Regions from separate parts of the Pusillimonas sp. ANT_WB101 genome, predicted to be linked through region 2. Evidence: predicted binding sites of a transcription regulator. Region 2 holds the regulator's gene; each other region holds the start of a gene.

Region 1 (6,992 bases), on a different contig from region 2:
CAATGGCTTGGGTGCGCTCGCGCACGTCATCAAGCGCGATTACCACAGCTTGGTTGCGCAAGAGTCGCTCAAACAGTGGCAGTTGATCCAGGCCAAGCCGACGGATGAGCGTGCGCAAGCTAATGCCGTTGATCAGCAACGTCATCAATACGAAGCCCGTGGTGGCGACAGCCACAAACTGGCGTGCTTCATACGGTACGTTGTGCTGTTCAGTGACCGCCAGTGCCAGAGCCAGTGAGACGGCACCGCGCAACCCGCCCCACCACATGACGATGCGGTATGACGGGCTGACGCGGGTGCCAAAGCGTGTGAGGCCGAGCAAGGGCAGCATGCCAAAAACCATGGCCGCCCTGGCGATGAGGGTGACGACAAACACGACAATGATTAAACCTACCTGCACCCAGGTGATGTCGGCCATCATGCGGGGAATCAGCATGGCGGCAAATACGAAAATAAGCGAACTTGCCCAGAAACCAAACTGTGACCACGCACCGGACAGTTGCTCGAACGTGGCGGGCGACATACGGGTGCGCCCTGTTGAGCCAACGACCAATCCGGCGATTACGGTTGCCACTACCCCCGAGACGCCAAGATAGTGATCAGACACATAAAAGGTAAGGTAGGCCAGCGCGACGGTAAGTGTGATTTCGGCCGTTGGCCAGCCGCGTAGCCAGATAAACAGCCCACTTGCCAGCCTGCCCATGAGAAAGCCAGCGAGGCCGCCACCGATGAAGGAGAACAAGAAATTGTTGAATACTTTGCCGGTGGAAAGCGCCTCGCCGCCAAACAAGACGGAAAGCAGCACCGAGTACAGTGCGATGGACGCGGCGTCATTAAACAGCGATTCGCCCTCGACCAACGTGGTGAGCCGCTTTGGTGCACCCACATCACGAAAGATGCCGACGACGGCTGCCGGATCGGTCGTGGCGACAATGGCGCCCAGCATCAGGCAGACGACCAGTCCATAGTCAGAGATATAGCTGAGGGTGAATCCGACAGCCAGAGTGCAGACCACCACCGCCACGATGGCCATCATGAGAATGGGGCCAATATCGTCCAGCAGTCGCCGAACGTTCATGGACAATGCCGTCTCGAACAGTAGAACGGGCAGGAAGACAAACAGAAACGTTTCCGACGAGACTTCGAAGTTTTGCAGGGAATCGAGAAAGTCGGACATGACCATGGGCGCCCAGCCATGAACATGAATGATCAGCCCAAGAATAAAGCCAACGATGGCCAGAAGAACAGAATAGGGTAATTGCAGACGCCCGGCTATCGGTGGCATGAATGACACCAGAGCGAGCAAGCCCGCCAAGCCAAATACCACGTGTCCTACATCCATGAACGCCTCGTCACACCTTCAGAGCTTGGGAGTACTAAGAATACTTGATTTTGGTCGTGGCACTGGGTAGCTGGGACATGCCTGGGTGCTAATTTGTGTTTTTGACGTTGCGGGGTAATCAAGCTGGCTTGAAAACTGGAAGCAGGGTGGCTTAAGACGAAAAAAGGGACACCATTGTGGTGTCCCGAAACATCCGCTTCAATAGGGAGGGGAAGAGGAGAAGCCGAAGCGGATGATGAACGGGTGCTCACGCATGTTGAGAGCAAATTCCGCGTTCATGTAGCTTAGGGGTCGCCGTCGACGTTAAGTTCCCGCCTGAGAAACCAAGATGTATGTAATTGTGTCAGCAGTTGCCCCACCTGCCAGCGGCGGGCGGGGCGGGTATGAAATTATGACGCCAGTGCGACACGCAGTTTTTTGAAAGCGGCGGCTTCAATTTGGCGAATGCGCTCGGCCGAAACGCCGAATTCTGCCGCCAGGTCATGGAGGGTGGCTCCGCCTTCATCTTGCAGCCAGCGTGCCTGCACGATGCGTCGTGAGCGGTCGTCAAGCCCGTCAATGGCGTGGGTTAGCCCCTCGCTTTGCAGTGTGTCGTAAGCCTGGCGCTCAAGTACCCGGGAGGGCTCTTGCTGCCCTTCGTCTGACAGATAAGAGATGGGCGCGAAATCATTGTCGTCGCCTTCGCGGGCGTCAAGCGCCATTTCGCGGCCAGACATGCGCACTTCCATTTCGGCAACATCTTGCGGACGCACGTTGAGCTCTTGGGCGATGGCGTTTACCTGATCAGGATCAAGGCTTTGACCGCTGTCGTCAGGACGCATGCGGCGCAGGTTGAAAAACAACTTGCGCTGGGCCTTGGTGGTGGCCACTTTGACCAGACGCCAGTTGCGCACAATGTATTCGTGGATCTCGGCCTTGATCCAATGTACAGCGAAAGAAACCAGCCGTACGCCGCGCTCTGGATCAAAGCGCTTAACAGCCTTCATCAGACCTACGTTGCCTTCCTGAATAAGATCAGCGTGGGGTAGGCCATAGCCGAGATACTGGCGCGCTACAGATACCACCAGACGCAAGTGTGAGGTAATAAGCTGGCGGGCTGCGTCTAGGTCAGACTCGTCGCGCAACCGCTTTCCCAGTGATACCTCGTCAGCCGCTGTAAGCATGGGCAAACGATTGACAGCGCTGATATACGCCTCGATTGTGCCAAGGGCGCCTGGATTGGATACCGCTACTGCCAACTGTTGGTTGGTGAGTGCTAAGGATTGCGTGTTGTTTGTCATCGTATATTAACGATCCTTTGAAAGATACCTAACATTATTTTAGCACTGTAGCTCATAGAGTGCTAACGCCGAAAACATAGTGAAATTAGACGCTTATGTGTCCGGAAGGTTCCTTGTGGCCGGGCTTCGCTTACGTACTGCCGTGTCGGGTTGCGCTTGTGGCGGCCACGATGGGAAGCCGTTGAGCCCGGCCTGGTCGAGATAAGCACACCCGGAAGACCTGGCCGAATAGGATAAGGCTAATTTTCAGTTGCTGCCTTCTTCAAATTTGCTGCTCAGAAAATCAATGAAAGCGCGCGTTCGTGCCGGCATAAGTCGAGAGGAAAATAAGGCCATCAGCGGAATTGGAGCGAACTGCCAGTCGGGCAGTATCCGTGTGAGTGGCTCGACCCGGCCCAAGTGCGCCAGATCATTGAGCGACAGGGGAACAATACCAGCACCCAGACCCGCCATGCGCGACAGCATGATGACGTTGTTAAGGGCCATGCGGCCTCTGACCTGCACTTCTTGCATGATCTCCCCATTATAAAGCTGCCAGAGGGAGTCTTCACGGCTCGTTGATGTGCGCAGACACTCGTGGTGAACAAGCTCGGCAGGTGTAGTTGGCAAGCCGTGGATGGCCAAGTATTGCGTTGATGCATACAGCCCCAGACGGATGCTACCCATCTGGTGCGCCACAAGCCCGGAATCAGGTGCATTGCCGATGCGGATGAGAATATCTACGGGCTCGACAAGAAGATCAAGAGGTCTTATGCCCAGGTCGTACTCGCACTCAATGTCGGGATAACGCTGGGTAAACTCAAGCATTGCTGCGGGTAGGAACATAAGTGCAAAGCTCGAGGGCATGGAAATGCGTAAACGACCTTTGGGCTGGCTGACAGCTTCTATGAGTTGCTCGTGGGCAATACGTGCTTCGTCAACAATATGCTGGCAGCGCTCGAAGTAAACTGCACCGGCCTCGGTGAGCTCGACCCGGCGGGTACTGCGCTTGAGCAGACGTACTCCGATTGCGCGTTCGAGCAGGCTGATGCGACGTGACAGTGTAGACGCAGGCATATCAAGGGCGTCAGCACCGTGGGTAAAGCTTTTATGCCTGGCTACCGCAACAAACAGGGCAATGTCGTCAAGAGAGGTTGACTTGGATTGCATGGTTTGCATCAAATTTAATTGTAATGGTAGCAAGTGTTCTCGTGATACTCCATAGATTATTGATGTTTGTGGAAAAATGAATTCTGATTTCGTTATTTATCGGCCAACGCTTTTGTCACATACTAAATCTAATCTCAACACATAAATGTTTGTGGAAAAGACCTGAAAAGCCATTTGGTTTTTTACGTTTATTGGAGTTTTAGTATGAAAACCGTAATTTCCGCAGTGATGGTTGCTGTTGCCATGTCGGCGGGTATCACTGTCGCCCAGGCAGCCACCGAAACGCGTGCGCAAGTTGTGCAGCAATTACATCAGGCAGAGTCGCAAGGCCTGATCAGCGAAGGCGAACTTGGCTACCCAGTACAGCGTGCTCCAGGGCCAGAAGAAACGCATGCCCAGGTGCAGGCTCAGTTGCAAGCCGCGTTCAAGGACGGCGAGGTCAACGAATTCGGCATGGACAACCCCCCTCACATGGCTGTTAGTACCAAAACTCGCAGCCAGGTAGAGCTTGCTTTGCAGCAGTATGAAGCCACGCATCAAAATCAGTTTATTGAACACTAAGTTGTGGCGCCACTTTAAGACTTGTGCAACATACAGCACGCTATACTTCGACCTTCGAAGGGCTATCTCAAATCCAGCCACAAAATGGCGATACAGACGGCCCCGTGCTTCCAGTGCGGCGGCGTGAATGACCATGGGTTGGGTGCGTGATGGCAATCTCGAATGTAATAAAACTGGCCACGGCCGTTCTGGCATGTGGCCTGTTTGCTGCCTGTGCGTCTAACCGGCAGGGCGTGTCTTCTAATTTGGCCAAACAGCTTGTTGTACATGACATCGTCTTGCTGGGCGAAGTGCATGACAACGCGCAGGCGCATCGTCAACGAACCCAGGCTTTACAGCAGGCTATGCAAGACGGCTGGCGTCCGATTATTGCCATGGAGCAGTTCGATCGGCAGCAGCAGGCGAGACTGGATGAAGCCATGCAAACCTGCACCGATGCACAGTGCGTAATTCAGAAAGCTGCGCCTGACGCCAAAGGGTGGGAATGGGCTTATTACGAACCCGTGATCGATCTGGCGTTAAAGCATGGCTTGCGGGTTCTGGCGGCCAATCTTTCTCGCGCCGACGCTGCCAGTATTATGCAACATGGTTTTTCTTCCGTTTTCTCGGCTGAGGTCACGCACGAGCTCGGCTTAGATGCCCCGTTGCCGCTTGATTTACTGCAGGTGCAGGAACATGATGTGCAGCAGGGGCATTGCGGTTTGCTTCCTGAACAAATTGTAAATGGCATGGCGCAGGCCCAGATCGCGCGGGATGCAGTTATGGCTTTCATCGTGCGCCAGGCATCACAGGGTGGCCACAAACCTGTTGTTTTGCTGGCCGGCAATGGTCATATTCTCAAGCAGAGCGGCGTGCCCCGTTGGCTGGGACATGCCGATGTGTTTGCTGTGGGTTTTACTGAAACGCCAGCAGCCTCCGAAGACTATGACTATGATGTGGTCGTTCCTGCGTTTGACCGCACAGATCAGTGTGAAGCTTTGCGTCGCCGTTTTCCATCACAGTCTGCCTCTTAGCGCCAACACCCTGCATGCAGGGTCATTGTTCAGGCAGAGTTGGCGGCGCCCAGAATGCTTCAGTGATGGCCTGGGTATGCAGCAGCGGTGCCCAGCATGCCTCGGTGTTGGCCCAGGCATGCTGCAGCGGCGGCTAGCACGCTTGGGTATTGGCTCAGTCATCCAGCAGCGACACACGATACGCGTTGGTACTGGCCCAGGCATGCAGCAGCAACGCCCTGCACACTTCAGTTATTCATCCGAACATCAAGCCGTTCAGATAACCCCAGCGCTTCTTAGACGCTCAATGGCATTCTGGTCAAAGCCCAGTTCTGCCAATACCGACTCGGTATGCTCCCCCAGCGCCGGCCCCCCGCTGCTAAAGCTTCCTGGCGTGGCGCTAAGCTTTGGTACGACCCCGGGCACCTTGAGTGCAGAGCCGTCCGCAAGAGTAATGTTCTGGATCATCTCTCGCGCCTGGTACTGCCCGTCTTCCACAATGTCTTTTACCGTGTAGATTTTTCCTGCTGGCACACCTGCGCTTGCGAGCAAGGAAAGTGCGTCGTCCAGTGCGTGCTGACGGCTCCAGGCGGCGATGGCCTCGTCGATTTGAGCCATGGCAGCCACACGGCCGTGGTTGCGGGCTAGGGTGGGGTCGCTGCCAAGATCATCCCGATTGATGAGTGCCATCAAGCGTCTGAAAATGCTATCGCCGTTGCCGGCGATCAGTACATAGCTTCCATCAGCACAAGGGTAGGCGTTGGTGGGCGCGATACCCTGAATGGCGCTGCCAGCGGGTTCGCGCACCATGCCTAGCCGGTCATACTCGGGTACGGCGCCTTCCATCATGTTAAATACTGACTCATACAAGGCTACGTCAATGACTTGCCCCTTGCCTGAGCCGTTATCACGGTGGTAAAGCGCCATCATGATGCCGATAACACCATGCAGCGCTGATAATGAATCGCCAATGCTTATGCCTGGCCGCACCGGCGCTTTGCCTGGTTCGCCCGTGATATACCTGAACCCGCCCATGGCTTCGGCCACAACGCCGTATCCTGGCAGATCGCGCATGGGGCCAGTCTGGCCGTAGCCCGAGATGCGCAGCATGATGAGGCGAGGGTTCTGCACAGACAACGTCTCGTAGCCTAGCCCCCACTTTTCAAGCGTGCCAGGGCGAAAATTTTCGATGAGAATGTCGGCTTCCACGATGAGCCTGCGTGCAATGTCTTGCCCTTCTTTTTGGCGTAAGTCTAGCGCCAGTGATTTTTTGTTGCGGGCCTGCACATGCCACCACATCGAGGTTTCACCTGCAGGCGTGCGCCATGAGCGCAGTGGGTCGCCGCCCTCGGGTGGTTCGATTTTGATGACTTCTGCGCCAAAGTCGCCCAGTGTTTTGCCCGCAAAAGGGCCCGCGATCAGGCTGCCCATTTCGACGACACGAATGCCATCGAGAGGTCGTTGATTCATGCATATGCTCCGGAATGTCCCCTGATTCAAATGGGAGGGGCGTTCTTTTAAAGTTTTAGGGTGAAAATTAACGCCCCATCATATAGAAGCCCGAGTGTCTTTGTGAAGCGCGAGCCTGCTCACAATCCCTGCTAGAATTTGTTGCCGCCTTGTTCACAGTACTTTCAGGGTCATCCGCCCACTAGGCACTCATCATGA
Region 2 (6,992 bases):
ACTCACAATGTAAGTCGTCGCCATCACGCTGGAAAATATTGTGCGGCAAAAGGTGGATTTCAACATACAAGTCGCCTGGAGGGCCACCATTGACACCCGGCTCGCCGTTGCCCGATGAGCGGATACGCATACCATCATCAATACCGGCAGGAATCTTGACCTGCAAGGTTTTGTTCTTGCGAATGCGACCTACACCATCGCAGGCATTGCAGGGGTCAGTGATCTCTTTGCCGCTACCATGGCAGGTGGGGCAGGTTTGCTGCACACTGAAAAAACCCTGCTGCATGCGCACAGTACCGTTTCCGTTGCACGTACTGCATGTTTTGGGCTGTGTACCGGGCTTGGCACCCGAGCCGTGGCAGGTATCGCAGGACTCCCAACTGGGCACGCGGATTTCAGTATCGAAACCATTTGCTGCCTGCTCGAGCGTAATATCGAGCGAGTATTTAAGATCGGCCCCACGATAAACCTGCGGGCCTCCGCGCCGTCCTCCCGCACCACCGGCGCCACCGAAGATCTCGCCAAAGATGTCGCCAAACGCATCGGCGAAGCCCGCACCACCTGCCCCACCCATGCCGCCCATACCCGAATTGGGATCAACGCCAGCATGGCCGAAGCGGTCATAAGCACCTCGCTTCTGCTCGTCGGACAACATCTCGTAAGCCTCTTTGGCTTCCTTGAACTTTTCTTCGGCGTCTTTGTTACCCGGGTTGCGGTCCGGATGGTACTTCATTGCCAACTTACGGTAGGCTTTTTTCAGTTCGTCATCTGAAGCATTCTTTTGAACGCCCAAAGTTTCGTAATAATCGCGTTTTGCCATGAGTAGTGCTTGCGTCTGTGACGTCTTACTGTTCTGCGTGTCTGAATAAGAAGGCCCGATTTCCGGCAAAACGCCAGAAACCGGGCTTGAAGACCTAAGAAACTAGGCCTTACTGATCGCGTTTGACTTCTTTGAAGTCAGCGTCGACCACATCGTCGTCTGCCGTTTTGCCAGCATCGCTTGCGCCCTGCTCGGCCGCCGCCTGTGCCTGCATGTCGGCATACATTTTCTCGCCCAACTTCTGCGCTGCCACGGTCAGTGCTTCAACCTTGGCGTCAATGGCTGGCTTGTCGCCATCTTTGAGGGTTTCATCGAGCTCTTTGATTGCAGCTTCGATTGCCTCTTTTTCAGACGCCTCAAGCTTGTCGCCATGCTCTTCAAGCGATTTTCGTGTCGAGTGCATGAGTGCATCGGCCTGATTACGGGCCAGTGCCAGCTCGGCGACACGGTGATCGTCTTCGGCATTGGCCTCAGCGTCTTTGACCATGCGTTCGACTTCATCATCAGTCAGGCCAGAGTTGGCCTTAATGGTGATCTTGTTCTCTTTGCCTGTGCCTTTGTCTTTGGCTGACACATGCAAAATACCGTTGGCGTCGATGTCGAAGGTAACCTCGATTTGCGGCGTACCGCGACTTGCTGGTGGAATACCCTCAAGGTTAAATTCGCCAAGCGACTTGTTGCCAGCAGCAATTTCGCGCTCGCCCTGGAACACCTTGATGGTAACCGCCGGCTGGTTGTCATCAGCCGTAGAAAACACTTGCGAAAACCGTGTAGGTATCGTGGTGTTTTTCTGGATCATCTTGGTCATTACACCGCCCAGCGTCTCGATACCCAGCGACAGCGGGGTTACGTCGAGCAGCAGTACGTCTTTGCGATCGCCCGAAAGAACTGAACCCTGAATGGCTGCGCCAGCAGCAACTGCCTCATCGGGGTTGATGTCTTTGCGCGGATCACGGCCAAAGAACTCTTTGACTTTTTCCTGAACCTTGGGCATGCGTGTCATGCCGCCGACCAGGATAACGTCGTCGATCTCGGAAACCTTGATGCCTGCATCTTTGATGGCAATGCGGCAAGGCTCTATGGTGCGATCGATGAGTTCTTCAACCAGCGCCTCTAGCTTGGCGCGGGTAATTTTAAGGTTAAGGTGCTTAGGACCGGACGCATCTGCAGTGATGTAGGGCAGGTTAATCTCGGTTTGCTGCGCGGACGACAGTTCGATTTTGGCTTTTTCAGCAGACTCTTTAAGACGCTGCAGGGCCAGAACGTCGGACGACAGGTCTACACCGCTTTCTTTCTTGAACTCAGCAATGATGTAGTCGATGATGCGCTGGTCGAAATCTTCGCCGCCCAGGAAGGTGTCACCGTTGGTGGACAACACTTCAAATTGCTTTTCACCGTCAACGTCAGCGATTTCAATAATGGAAACGTCAAAAGTACCGCCTCCCAGGTCATAGACCACAATTTTGCGGTCGCCCTTTTCGCTTTTGTCCATGCCGAAAGCAAGCGCAGCAGCCGTAGGCTCGTTAATAATGCGCTTGACGTCTAGACCAGCAATACGGCCTGCATCTTTGGTGGCCTGACGCTGGCTGTCGTTAAAGTAGGCCGGTACCGTAATGACGGCTTCGGTAACTTCTTCACCGAGGTAATCTTCGGCGGTTTTTTTCATTTTGCGCAGCACGTCGGCAGAAACCTGAGGAGGTGCGAGCTTTTTGCCCTGAGCCTCTACCCATGCGTCGCCGTTATCAGCCTTGACGATGCCATAGGGCATGAGGTTGATATCTTTTTGTACCGCTTTTTCGTCGAACTTACGACCAATAAGCCGCTTTACGGCATAGAGCGTATTGTGTGGGTTGGTGACGGCCTGGCGTTTGGCCGGTGCGCCAACGAGGATTTCGCCGTCTGGCATGTAGGCGACGATGGAAGGCGTTGTACGTGTGCCTTCGGCGTTTTCAATAATTTTGACCTTGGTGCCATCCATGATGGCGACGCAACTGTTTGTTGTGCCCAAGTCAATGCCAATAATTTTGCCCATAATCTTTTAACCCTGGAAAAATGCGAATGTATAAAACTACCTGATGGATGCTAGGTGGGGTTCAGGCGTTAAATTTCAAGACTGGCCCGTAAAAAAATTGTATTTTTTTAGGACTGACCGGCCGAAACCGTGACCAATGCGGGGCGCAACACACGATCGGCAATGGTGTAACCTTTTTGCAGCAACTGGATGACTTCACCCTCAGGCTGTGCCGACGGCAATGACGAAATGGCCTGGTGCAGGTGGGGGTCAAATTTGTCGCCTTGAGCCGGTGCGATCTCTTTCATGAGGTTACGCTCAAAGGCTGAATTGATCTGACGCAGCGTCGCCTCGACACCTTCTTGCCATGCCTGAGCGGTTTGGTCTTTAAGCCCCAAAGCGGCCTCCAGGCTATCTTTGACCGGAATAAGGCTTTCTGCAAAGGACTCAGTACCAAACTTGCGAGCCTTGGCAACGTCATCTTGCGCACGACGGCGAATATTTTCGACCTCAGCCTTGGCACGAAGCAACTCTTCATGATATTGCCCGACCTTTTCCTGCGCCTCGACCAGCAAAGAAGCCAGATTTTCGTCAGAGGCCTCGCCAATACCATCGACGTCTGACTCGTCAGCGTCGTACGAAGCCGGCTTTGACTCGTTGGTTTCAAGCTTTTCGGTGGTGTCGGGCTCATGCCCTTCCTGGCGTTGATCTACAGGTTCTTTGGATGCCGACATAGAGAATCTCCACTTCATATAAGGATGCGATTTGATGAAATTGGGGGCAAGCGCCCTTATTTCAAGTACTGACCGTAGCGACCAGTGGGTTCAGGCAACAGCCGACCTGGCCGACATTGCGTAGGATATGTGTAAAAACAAGGGGCTTGCAGGAGGTAATTGTGTAATTAAACCCAACCGCCAAGTTGCGCCCGAATGAAGCCGGCCAGCCCGGCAGCCCACGAAGGGTCACCATTTAGGCACGGAATATAACGATACTGCGACCCGCCTTCCTCAAGAAAGGCGTCACGACACTCAATCTGAATTTCTTCCAGAGTTTCGAGGCAGTCGGCCAGAAAGCCCGGGCACATTACATCAACGCTTTTTACACCCTTTCGGGCCCATTCACGCAATGTCGGTTCGGTATAAGGCTTTAACCATTCTTGGGCTCCGAAACGGCTCTGAAATGTTACATGCACCCGTTCGCCATCGGCACCCAAACGCTGGCGCAGTAACTGTGCGGTTTCCATGCAGTCGCGATGGTATGGATCGCCTTGTTCAACGGTTACACGAGGCAGACCATGAAAACTGAGTAAAAGATACTGAGGCTTGCCGTTTTTAGCCCAGTACTGGCGCACCTGCTGTTCAAGCGCATCGATGTAAGCCGGTAATGTGTTAAAGCGTTTGATAAAGCGGAACTCAGGCTGATCACGCAGACAGCCGGCGTATGAAGCCACCTTATCAAAGGCGGTAGCAGTGGTGCTTGCGGCGTACTGCGGGTAGAGAGGCACGACGATAATGCGTTCACAGCCCTGCTGGCGCAAATCGTCAATGGCATTGGCAACCGACGGGTTGCCATAGCGCATAGCCAACGCGACCCGAGCCGATTCGCCTTGCGCCTCGAGGTGCTGGGCCACGCCGTCGGCCAGATGATGGCTGTAGACCAGCAAGGGCGAGCCCTGCTCCAGCCAAATATCTTTATAACGCGGCGCCAGCTTTGAAGGCCTGCGCACCAGCACCGCGCCACGCAGAATAATCTGCCAGATCCATTGGGGAATTTCCACAACGCGCGGGTCGGACAAAAACTCCAGCAAATAGCGCCGTATTGCGCCTGCGGTTGGCGCGTCGGGTGTACCCAGATTAACGAGCAGTACGCCAACGGGGCCTGCCCGTCGTGGCGACGGCACACTGACGAGCGCCTCGGGGTCGGAGGGCTCGGGAAGAAAGCGCGATTTAAACATTATGACTCAACGCGTTGGACAGCAACCTTGCGGTGATGTCGACAATGGGGATGACTCGCTCATAGGCCATGCGCGAGGGACCGATAACCCCAAGTGTACCAACCACCTTGCCATCTACCCCATAAGGCGCGGTGATGATGGATACGTCGTCTAGTGGCACCAGGCGTGAATCACCGCCGATGTAAATTTGCACCCCGGTCCCTCGGCTGGACACATCAAGCAGCTGCAGTAGTTCAGTTTTTTTCTCGAACATGGAGAACATGCGGCGCAGGCGGTCAAGGTCTGATGCGATGTCAGTGATATCGAGCAGCTTGCTTTCGCCCGAAATAACCAGCGTTTCGTCTTGGTCGTCATCGGCTGTACCGGCATCGACGGCCGCCTGCATCAGGCGCGAAATATCGGCCTGCAGTGAGGACAGATCTTGGGTAATGGCCTCGCGCACCAGATCAAAGGCCATCCCGGCAAAATGCTGATTGAAGAAAGCACCCGCATCGAGCAGCTCTTGTTCGGTGTAATTGCGCGGCACAAACAGAATGCGGTTTTGCACATCGCCGTCGGGCGTAACAATAATAAGCAGCACGCGCTTGTCAGATAGCCGTATAAATTCGATTTGTCTGAATACCTGGGCACGCTTGGGCGCCAGCACAACACCCGCAAACTGTGACAGATTGGATAGCAGCGTGGCGGCCGCCGCTACGGCTCTGCCTGGCTCGGAGGCTGGAAGCATCTCACGTATTTGCCGAGGGGGCATGACTTCGAAACGCTGCACTGCCAGCAGGCGATCAACGAATACGCGATAGCCCCTGGGTGTGGGCACACGACCTGCAGAGGTGTGCGGGCTGTGGATCAGACCAAGGTCTTCGAGATCAGCCATGACATTGCGGATAGTGGCTGGCGAGAGGTCAAACATTTTTGACAGCGTGCGCGAACCCACCGGCTGACCATCAGCGATGTAACGCTCTATGAGCGCCTTCAGCAGTGCGTTGGCTCTATCATCCATAATTCTATTTTATGCAATATTGCCGACTAAGGCCTGTTACCCCAAAACCCTGATAGCCTCGGGGGATTCTATAATTGTTTAAGTCCTATTATTCCATCAAAACACCGGGGTGTTTCTTTCATGCACTTTAAAACTGTTGCGCTCATCGGCCGACACCAGGATACAGGCCTGGACGCCCCTCTGCGTCAGCTGGCGGCAATGCTGCAGCATGCAGGCTGCACAGTACTGCTCGAGGCCGAAACAGCCCGCAACACAGGCATCACAGAGCTTACCCTGGCTTCTTATGAAGACATAGGCCAACGCGCTGACCTCGCCGTGGTAATGGGCGGCGACGGCACCATGTTGGGTGCCGCCCGCAAGCTCGCCCATAGTAACGTGGCGCTAATCGGCATCAACCATGGCCGCCTGGGGTTTATTACAGACATCCCGCTGCACAATGCCAACGACGCCCTGGCCAGCGTTATCAACGGTCAGTTTGAATCTGAAGACCGGGTGCTGCTTGAAGGGCGGGTAACCCGAGAGGGCGAAACCCTGTTTTCTGGTCTTGCCCTTAATGACGTGGTGCTCAACCGCGCAGGTCGGGGCGGCATGATAGAGGTTCGCATCGAGTTCAACGGCGTCTTCATGTATAGCCAGCGTGCCGACGGCCTGATCGTGGCCACACCAACTGGGTCTACGGCATATTCACTGTCGGCGAACGGCCCGGTGGTCTACCCTGACCTCAACGCCATTTTGCTGGTGCCGGTGGCGCCTCAAACGCTTTCAAACCGCCCTATCGTGTTGCCCGATACCGGCACACTCACGCTCACCATTACCGCCCTCGGCCGCGTAGAATCGGGCGCTAGCGTGCATTTTGACATGCAAACATGGTCTGATTGCCAGGCCGGCGATCAACTTGATGTGCGCCGGGCAGAACACACTGTGCGCTTCATCCACCCCACCGGTTACAGTTTCTTTTCGACGCTGCGTCGCAAACTGCACTGGAATCACATGCCCCAACCTTCGGACGAGGCCGAGTAAACCATGCTGCGCACCCTGCATATACGTGATTTTGTCATTGTCGATGAGGCGGAGCTACATTTTGACGCCGGGTTTACTGTGTTCTCAGGCGAAACAGGTGCGGGCAAGTCCATACTTGTCGATGCGTTGTCACTGGCCCTTGGCGCCCGCGGTGATGTAGGCGTGCTGCGTGAAGGCTCAGCACGGG
Region 3 (6,992 bases), on a different contig from region 2:
CCGCCCGGGCGGGCATATCATCAATGACGGGAAGCTGATCTTCTGGCCCAAGCGGCGCCTCCTTCCTCCACAGGGCCAGCAGTTCGACGATGTTCGTTGGCCTGGTCACTGGCTCAATGATGAGTTTGCTGCCTTCGCGGTGGATCATTACACGATCCCCTGGCAACTCGAACTCCACAGGAATCCGCACTGCCTGGCTGCGGTTGTTGCGAAACAGCTTGGCCGTTTTGGGTCTGGATGGTGGCGATAGGATAGGCATGTTATTATCCTCCTTTGTATATGTCATATTGTATATACCAGACTGCACTGCGTCAATCGTGATGACGAGGCTTCTACGTACAACTATTGACAGTGTCCTTGTCCGTTAAACGACCAGTAACCGGACAAGGGAACAAGAAACAGTTCCAGCTTGCGTTCGAGCCTGACTGATGTCGAGCGCCACTCACGCGGCTGGCCAGAACGCCCAGGCAGCTCACCCATGCGGCTTCGATTGCCAAACTGAATGACCTAATTGCCAAACTCAGTGGCAAGCAACAAAACCCATATTTAGGCCAAAAAAAACTGCCAGACCGCGCCAATTATGTTTCTTCTTGATCTTGAGAGTTCCAAACTGAGTGACGGAAATTCTAAACTCAATGAAAATCGACAACAAGAACAGCACGCCAAACGTATCAAATTGCAACCGTTTCATCTTGCCCTCTTGAAGAATCAGACTTCGTCCTTATAATTAGCACTCGTAGGGGTAGAGTGCTAACAATGCCAACCGCCCCTCGGCCTTAGGGCTTTATCTCAACTAATTTTATATTTAACAGGAGTTCCTCCATGGCACTGCGTCCTTTGCACGATCGCGTGATCGTCAAGCGTCTGGACAACGAGCGCACAACTGCCTCGGGTATCGTCATCCCTGAAAGCGCTGCTGAAAAACCCGATCAGGGTGAAGTCGTGGCTGTAGGCCCCGGCAAAAGAACCGAAGACGGCAAAGTACTTCCTGTTGACTTGAAAGTCGGCGACAAAGTTCTGTTCGGCAAATACGCCGGCCAATCGGTCAAAATTGATGGCGAAGAGCTGCTCGTTATCCGCGAGGAAGAAATTCTCGCTGTGATCCAGTAATCCGACACCCAATCAACAAAGGAATTTAACAATGGCTGCTAAGCAAGTCCTATTTGGCGATGACGCACGTACGCGCATCGTCCGTGGCGTAAACATTCTCGCCAACGCTGTTAAAACAACACTGGGCCCTAAAGGCCGTAATGTTGTGCTCGATCGCTCTTTCGGCGCACCTACCGTCACTAAAGACGGCGTATCGGTTGCCAAAGAAATCGAACTGAAAGACAAGTTAGAAAACATCGGCGCCCAGCTGGTCAAGGAAGTTGCTTCCAAAACCTCCGACGCTGCTGGCGACGGCACCACCACGGCTACCGTGTTGGCTCAAGCTGTTGTTGAAGAAGGCCTGAAGTACGTTGCTGCTGGCATCAACCCCATGGATCTCAAGCGCGGCATCGACAAAGCGGTAGCTGCTGCTGTGGCCGAGTTGAAAAAGCTGTCCAAGCCTTGCACCACCAGCAAAGAAATCGCTCAGGTTGGCTCCATCTCTGCCAACAGCGATGCCTCTATTGGCGAAATCATTGCCAATGCCATGGACAAGGTCGGTAAAGAAGGCGTCATCACAGTTGAAGACGGCAAGTCGCTCGACAACGAGCTCGACGTCGTTGAAGGCATGCAGTTTGACCGCGGTTACCTGTCGCCCTACTTCATCAATAACCCCGACAAGCAAGTGTCTATGCTTGAAGACCCGTATGTGTTGATCTTCGACAAGAAAATCAGCAACATTCGTGACCTTCTGCCAATTCTTGAGCAAGTTGCCAAGTCCAGCCGTCCGCTGCTGATCATCGCTGAAGACGTCGAAGGCGAAGCGCTGGCCACTCTGGTTGTAAACAACATCCGCGGCATCCTGAAAACGACAGCAGTCAAGGCTCCTGGCTTTGGCGATCGTCGCAAGGCCATGCTCGAAGACATCGCTATCCTGACGGGTGGTGTGGTCATTTCCGAAGAAACCGGTATGTCGCTTGAAAAAGCCACAATCGAAGACCTCGGCCAGGCCAAGCGCATTGAAGTCGGCAAAGAAAACACCATCATCATTGATGGCGCAGGCGACAGCAAGTCGATCGAAGCGCGTGTCAAGCAAGTACGTGTACAAATTGACGAAGCCACATCCGACTACGATCGCGAAAAACTGCAAGAGCGCGTTGCCAAGTTGGCAGGCGGTGTTGCCGTGATTCGTGTTGGTGCTGCTACCGAAGTCGAAATGAAAGAAAAGAAAGCCCGCGTCGAAGATGCTCTGCATGCTACCCGTGCAGCCGTCGAAGAGGGTATTGTTCCTGGCGGCGGTGTAGCACTTATCCGCACCAAGGCAGCCATTGCAGCCGTCAAGGGCGACAACCTCGACCAGGACGCCGGCATCAAGCTGATCCTGCGCGCTGTTGAAGCTCCCCTGCGCACTATTGTCGCTAACGCTGGCGAAGAGCCTAGCGTTGTCGTCAACCAGGTAGCTGGCGGCACCGGTAACTACGGCTATAACGCCGCTACCGGCGAGTACGGTGATCTGGTTGAGCAAGGCGTTCTTGACCCAACCAAGGTTACCCGTACAGCGCTGCAAAACGCTGCTTCGATTGCCAGCCTGTTGCTGACAACTGAAGTTGCAGTGGCCGAAATCGCAGAAGACAAGCCTGCTGGCGGCGGCATGCCCGACATGGGTGGCATGGGCGGCATGGGTGGCATGGGCGGTTTCTAACCTGCCTTGCACACCTGCCAGGGCCCTGTGCCCTGGCATCGCACTGCGTTTACGCACTAACCTCCGGCTTCGGCCGGAGGTTTTTTGTATTGGTGCGCCCGGCATGACGCACTCTCGGAGGTGAAAGTTTGCTGATCAATGAATAAAAGGGCATTTATTCGAATATTTAAAGCTACTTCCAGCACCGCTTCAACACCCATGACCTCTGCATACTTCGCGGCGAGGTCTCAACCTGCGACAACGCTGGTATCAGCAGGCGCAGCGTAAGAAATGGCGGCTGCAGTGAGTCGTTAGGTTGCAGGTACAATCGTTAGCTGGTCGCCTTATCGACCACACCCTGTTCGCCGCATGAAAATCAGGCTTGGTATCCTTTGCCGCTGGGTCAGCAAGAATAGCAATGTTCAAAGGCCAATAAACCTGAAAATGCTGACTGCCGCGAAAGATGCAGCGCTTACCAGAGACGGCCGGGTAATCTCAGCGCCGCCTACCCCCCCCCGGCACTCCACCAAACTGTCGTCGCAGTTCAAGCGGCCGCCTGCCCGACATTGGGGCACGGATATCTGGCCTTTTCAAAGGAGAAACAAACGTGTTACGCATGTTGGCTTTATGGGTATTATTGAGTGTAGTCGCAGGATTTCTGGCTCGAGCCCGCGGCCGCAGCTTGATAACATGGTTGTTGATCGCCCTGCTCGTGTCGCCGCTCATTGCGGCCGTACTGCTGCTGTCCATCAGGAATCTTGCGGTCGAAGATACTCCCCAGCCACAGCCATCCCGCAAAAGCCGCTTTATCCGAAACGTGCTCAATATTATGATGGCCGTGGCTGTGCTGGGAATCTTCTATGGCTTATTTAATCGGGGCCCGATGCCGGTGATTAAACTTTTCTAGCATCAAGATCGCTTCGCTGCCGGGAAGCAGATTGTCAAAATAGTTGTAGATCGCAGGCCCCATCCTACCTCAGCAAACACGGGACGCCGTCCAGCCTCAGCGAGCTGTCCAAGCATGCATAGACTTTATTGCCGCTCATCCCGTCACGACACGGTAAGCGGCGGCACGTCGGTGAAACAACGCGTCTCTCTCTATAATGCAAGGCTGGCATTCCGCCTTTATGATCGATACTGATGCATTCCACCTACAAAAGCAAAGGCGGCCTGGGCCGCATTTTCAAAGCATTCCGCTATTCGGCCCAAGGGCTAAGCGCCGCTATTCGTCATGAGGCGGCGTTCCGGCAAGAGCTATTTCTGGCGCTTGTACTGACCCCCATCGCATTCTGGATTAGCCGCACAGTGGGAGAGCTGCTGTTGCTGCTCGGCACGCTGGTCTTTGTGCTGGTGATCGAGCTGCTTAACTCTGCCATCGAGGCCATCGCCGATGCGGTCACCATTGAGCACCATCCATTAATCGGTCGCGCCAAAGACCTTGGCAGTGCAGCGGTACTGTTGTCTTTGCTGTTTTCTGCCGTCGTGTGGCTGACAGTAATCGGCTCGATAGTGCTCAACCGCCTATAATCGGCTCTGCTTATATAGACAAATACTCATGAACTTTACGCAAAAACTAGAGCACGCCTGGGCAGGCACAGACTCCATGCTCACGATCGGGCTAGACCCAGATCCACAACGCTTTCCGGCAGAACTATCGGGCCGGCCAGATGCCATTTATGAGTTTTGCCGGGCCATCATTGATGTCACCGCGCCTTATGCCTGCGCAGTCAAACCACAGATTGCTTACTTTTCGGCAGCACGCGCCGAAGAGCAGCTTGAAGCGCTATGCGCCTACATTCATGATGAGCATCCGGGCCTACCCATTATTCTGGACGCCAAGCGTGGCGATATCGGCTCGACAGCCGAGCAATATGCACGCGAGGCGTTCGAGCGCTATGAAGCCGACGCGGTCACAGTAAGCCCGTATCTTGGCTATGACAGCCTTGAGCCTTATCTTGCCTGGCGCACCAAAGGCGTTATCGTGCTCTGCCGCACGTCCAACAAAGGCGGTTCTGACCTGCAGTTTGTCGAGTCGCGGGACGGCGTGCCGCTATACCTGCATGTGGCAGGCCTTGCAGCTGATCAATGGAACACCCACGGCCAATGCGCATTAGTCGTTGGTGCTACGTTTCCGGAAGAAATTGCCAAAGTTCGTGCACGCGTTGGTGATATGCCTTTGCTGATCCCCGGCATAGGCGCACAGGGTGGTGACATACCCGCGACCGTAAGAGCGGGGCGCGACAGTAAAGGCACCGGCATGATGATTAACTCGTCACGTGCCATTTTGTATGCAAGCGGCGGAGATGACTGGCGCGAGGCAGCGGCACATGCGGCAAGAATAACCCGTGATGCCATCAATGCAGCGAATGGCAAAGGCCCTGACAACGCCATTGCCCGTTAAACAGCCAGGCGCTGGTTGACCACCGGTTGACCAAGCCCATGCATCAACGCCATGAGACTTGCTGTGGGGCACGCTCGACCGCTGCACGTGCAAGCCCGGGCCATAGCACCCCGACAACGCTTATGGCCCACTACTGACGGCTAGCCAGGCGGTTACAGCTCGATCAGCTCAATGGCCTTACGCAGGGCAAATTCGACCGTAGCGCGACGTATGGCCGCCCGGTCGCCGCCAAAAATGTGGGTAACAGCTCGGGTGGTTACGCCTTGTGCTGTGCGCTGAGCAAAGCCGAAACACACCATGCCCACGGGCTTTCCGGGAGTGGCCCCGCCAGGCCCGGCAATGCCGGTGATCGAGATGGCAAGGCTGGACAGCTGTGTTGTCGTTAGCACACCCGCCGCCATTTCCATGGCGGTTTCTTCGCTGACGGCGCCAAAACGATCAAGCGTGTCTTCATTGACCAGCAATTGCTCTACTTTTGCCGCATTGCTGTAGGTGATAAAGCCACGATCAAACCACTGGCTGGAGCCCGGCGTTTCTGTCATGGCGGCGGCCAGCAGCCCGCCTGTGCATGACTCTGCGCAAGAGAACATCCAGCCGCGATCGATCAGAAGCCGACCCAGATGCGGTGCAAGCGACGTGTCATTGTTTGTGTTCATGCCAACACCCTCGGTAAACGTTAACCCAGCAGCCCAAACCTGACCAGCACAGCCACAACCAGCAAGCTGTAGACGGCAGCGAGGATATCATCCCACATAACGCCAAAGCCGTTTTTTAAATGGCGGTCAAAATAACGTATGGGTGGCGGCTTGACGATGTCAAAGGCACGAAAAAGCACGAATGCCACGACCTGCGCCTCGATGGCCGATGGCGTCAACCACAGCACGATCCAGAACGCGACAATCTCGTCCCACACCATGCCACCATGATCGGGCTGCCCCATTTCTTTGCCGGTACGATGGCAAACCCAGCACCCCAGCGCAAAGGAAAGAGCCAGCACCACCCCAATGAGCGTGTCGGGCAGGCGCGACACGGCAACAAACCACAACAGCCACCCGGCCAGCGTGCCCCAGGTGCCCGGTGCTGGTCGCAGCAGACCACTGCCGAAGCCAAATGCGACTATGCGCGGAAACGACCGGAATACCCAGCCAGCATGTGGCTTAAAACCGCGTTCAGGAACGGAAGAATTGCTGGTATGGAGCATGAAATAGACACTTTCGGCTACGAAAAGAGAAATCGAAGAATCAGGAAAAATGGTCGAAGCCTGCCGCCCCCAACTGCATAAGCGCCCCCTGCGAATTGACCACCTGTGTACCTGAACCCTGAACAATGGTGCCGATACGGGTAACCCGTGTCGCCGTTTGGCTAGCCAGCGCCTGGATGGCATTACGCCGGCCAGGCAACGCTGTAAAGCATAATTGATAGACGTCGCCGCCCGCAAGCACTGCATCTTGTACGACGGCAGCATCCACACGGCTAAGGTCGGCATGCACAGGCAGTGCTGGATACTGCAACTGGGCGCCACAGTGGCTGGACTGCAGGATGTGGCCCAAGTCTTGCAGCAGGCCGTCAGAAATATCAAGCGCCGCGTTGGCTATGCCAGCCAGGCCCGCCGCAAAGGCCAGTGGCGGCTCTGGCCGTTCAAGGCTGGGCCGTACGGCGGCCAGTATGGCATGGTCGACTGGCAGGCGCCCCTGCAGCATGCGCAGGGCGATATCGGGGGCTCCAAGTGTGCCCGTCACCCAGATGTCGTCACTAACCTGGGCAGCGTTGCGGCGCAACGCCTGTTCGGCACGAACCTGCCCCATGACGGTGACACTTATG

The links. The regulator HrcA, encoded in region 2, represses chaperone genes, less so after heat shock. The targets are predictions, from matches to a motif close to TTAGCACTCNNNNNNNNNGAGTGCTAA.
Region 1: rpoH (RNA polymerase sigma factor RpoH) is a predicted target of HrcA. The motif match lies at 2,662-2,688, and genes of this name have one in related genera.
Region 3: FQ179_RS13100 (co-chaperone GroES) is a predicted target of HrcA. The motif match lies at 728-754, and genes of this name have one in related genera.

What each region holds. Positions count from the first base shown of each region.
Region 1 covers NZ_VOAY01000003.1:265,181-272,172, reverse strand. The annotation lists gene FQ179_RS13950 (cation:proton antiporter) at 1-1,342, opposite strand, end outside; gene rpoH (RNA polymerase sigma factor RpoH) at 1,732-2,622, opposite strand; gene FQ179_RS13940 (LysR family transcriptional regulator) at 2,869-3,771, opposite strand; gene FQ179_RS13935 (DUF4148 domain-containing protein) at 3,976-4,332, shown strand; gene FQ179_RS13930 (ChaN family lipoprotein) at 4,482-5,345, shown strand; gene FQ179_RS13925 (CaiB/BaiF CoA-transferase family protein) at 5,601-6,794, opposite strand; gene FQ179_RS13920 (acyloxyacyl hydrolase) at 6,989-6,992, shown strand, end outside.
Region 2 covers NZ_VOAY01000004.1:91,073-98,064, forward strand. The annotation lists gene dnaJ (molecular chaperone DnaJ) at 1-820, opposite strand, end outside; gene dnaK (molecular chaperone DnaK) at 930-2,852, opposite strand; gene grpE (nucleotide exchange factor GrpE) at 2,960-3,565, opposite strand; gene hemH (ferrochelatase) at 3,733-4,785, opposite strand; gene hrcA (heat-inducible transcriptional repressor HrcA) at 4,778-5,785, opposite strand; gene FQ179_RS16640 (NAD kinase) at 5,906-6,805, shown strand; gene recN (DNA repair protein RecN) at 6,809-6,992, shown strand, end outside.
Region 3 covers NZ_VOAY01000003.1:73,343-80,334, forward strand. The annotation lists gene FQ179_RS13095 (antitoxin) at 1-259, opposite strand, end outside; gene FQ179_RS13100 (co-chaperone GroES) at 823-1,110, shown strand; gene groL (chaperonin GroEL) at 1,142-2,791, shown strand; gene FQ179_RS13110 (hypothetical protein) at 3,378-3,677, shown strand; gene FQ179_RS13115 (diacylglycerol kinase) at 3,911-4,297, shown strand; gene pyrF (orotidine-5'-phosphate decarboxylase) at 4,326-5,171, shown strand; gene FQ179_RS13125 (CinA family protein) at 5,324-5,827, opposite strand; gene FQ179_RS13130 (phosphatidylglycerophosphatase A) at 5,848-6,372, opposite strand; gene thiL (thiamine-phosphate kinase) at 6,413-6,992, opposite strand, start outside.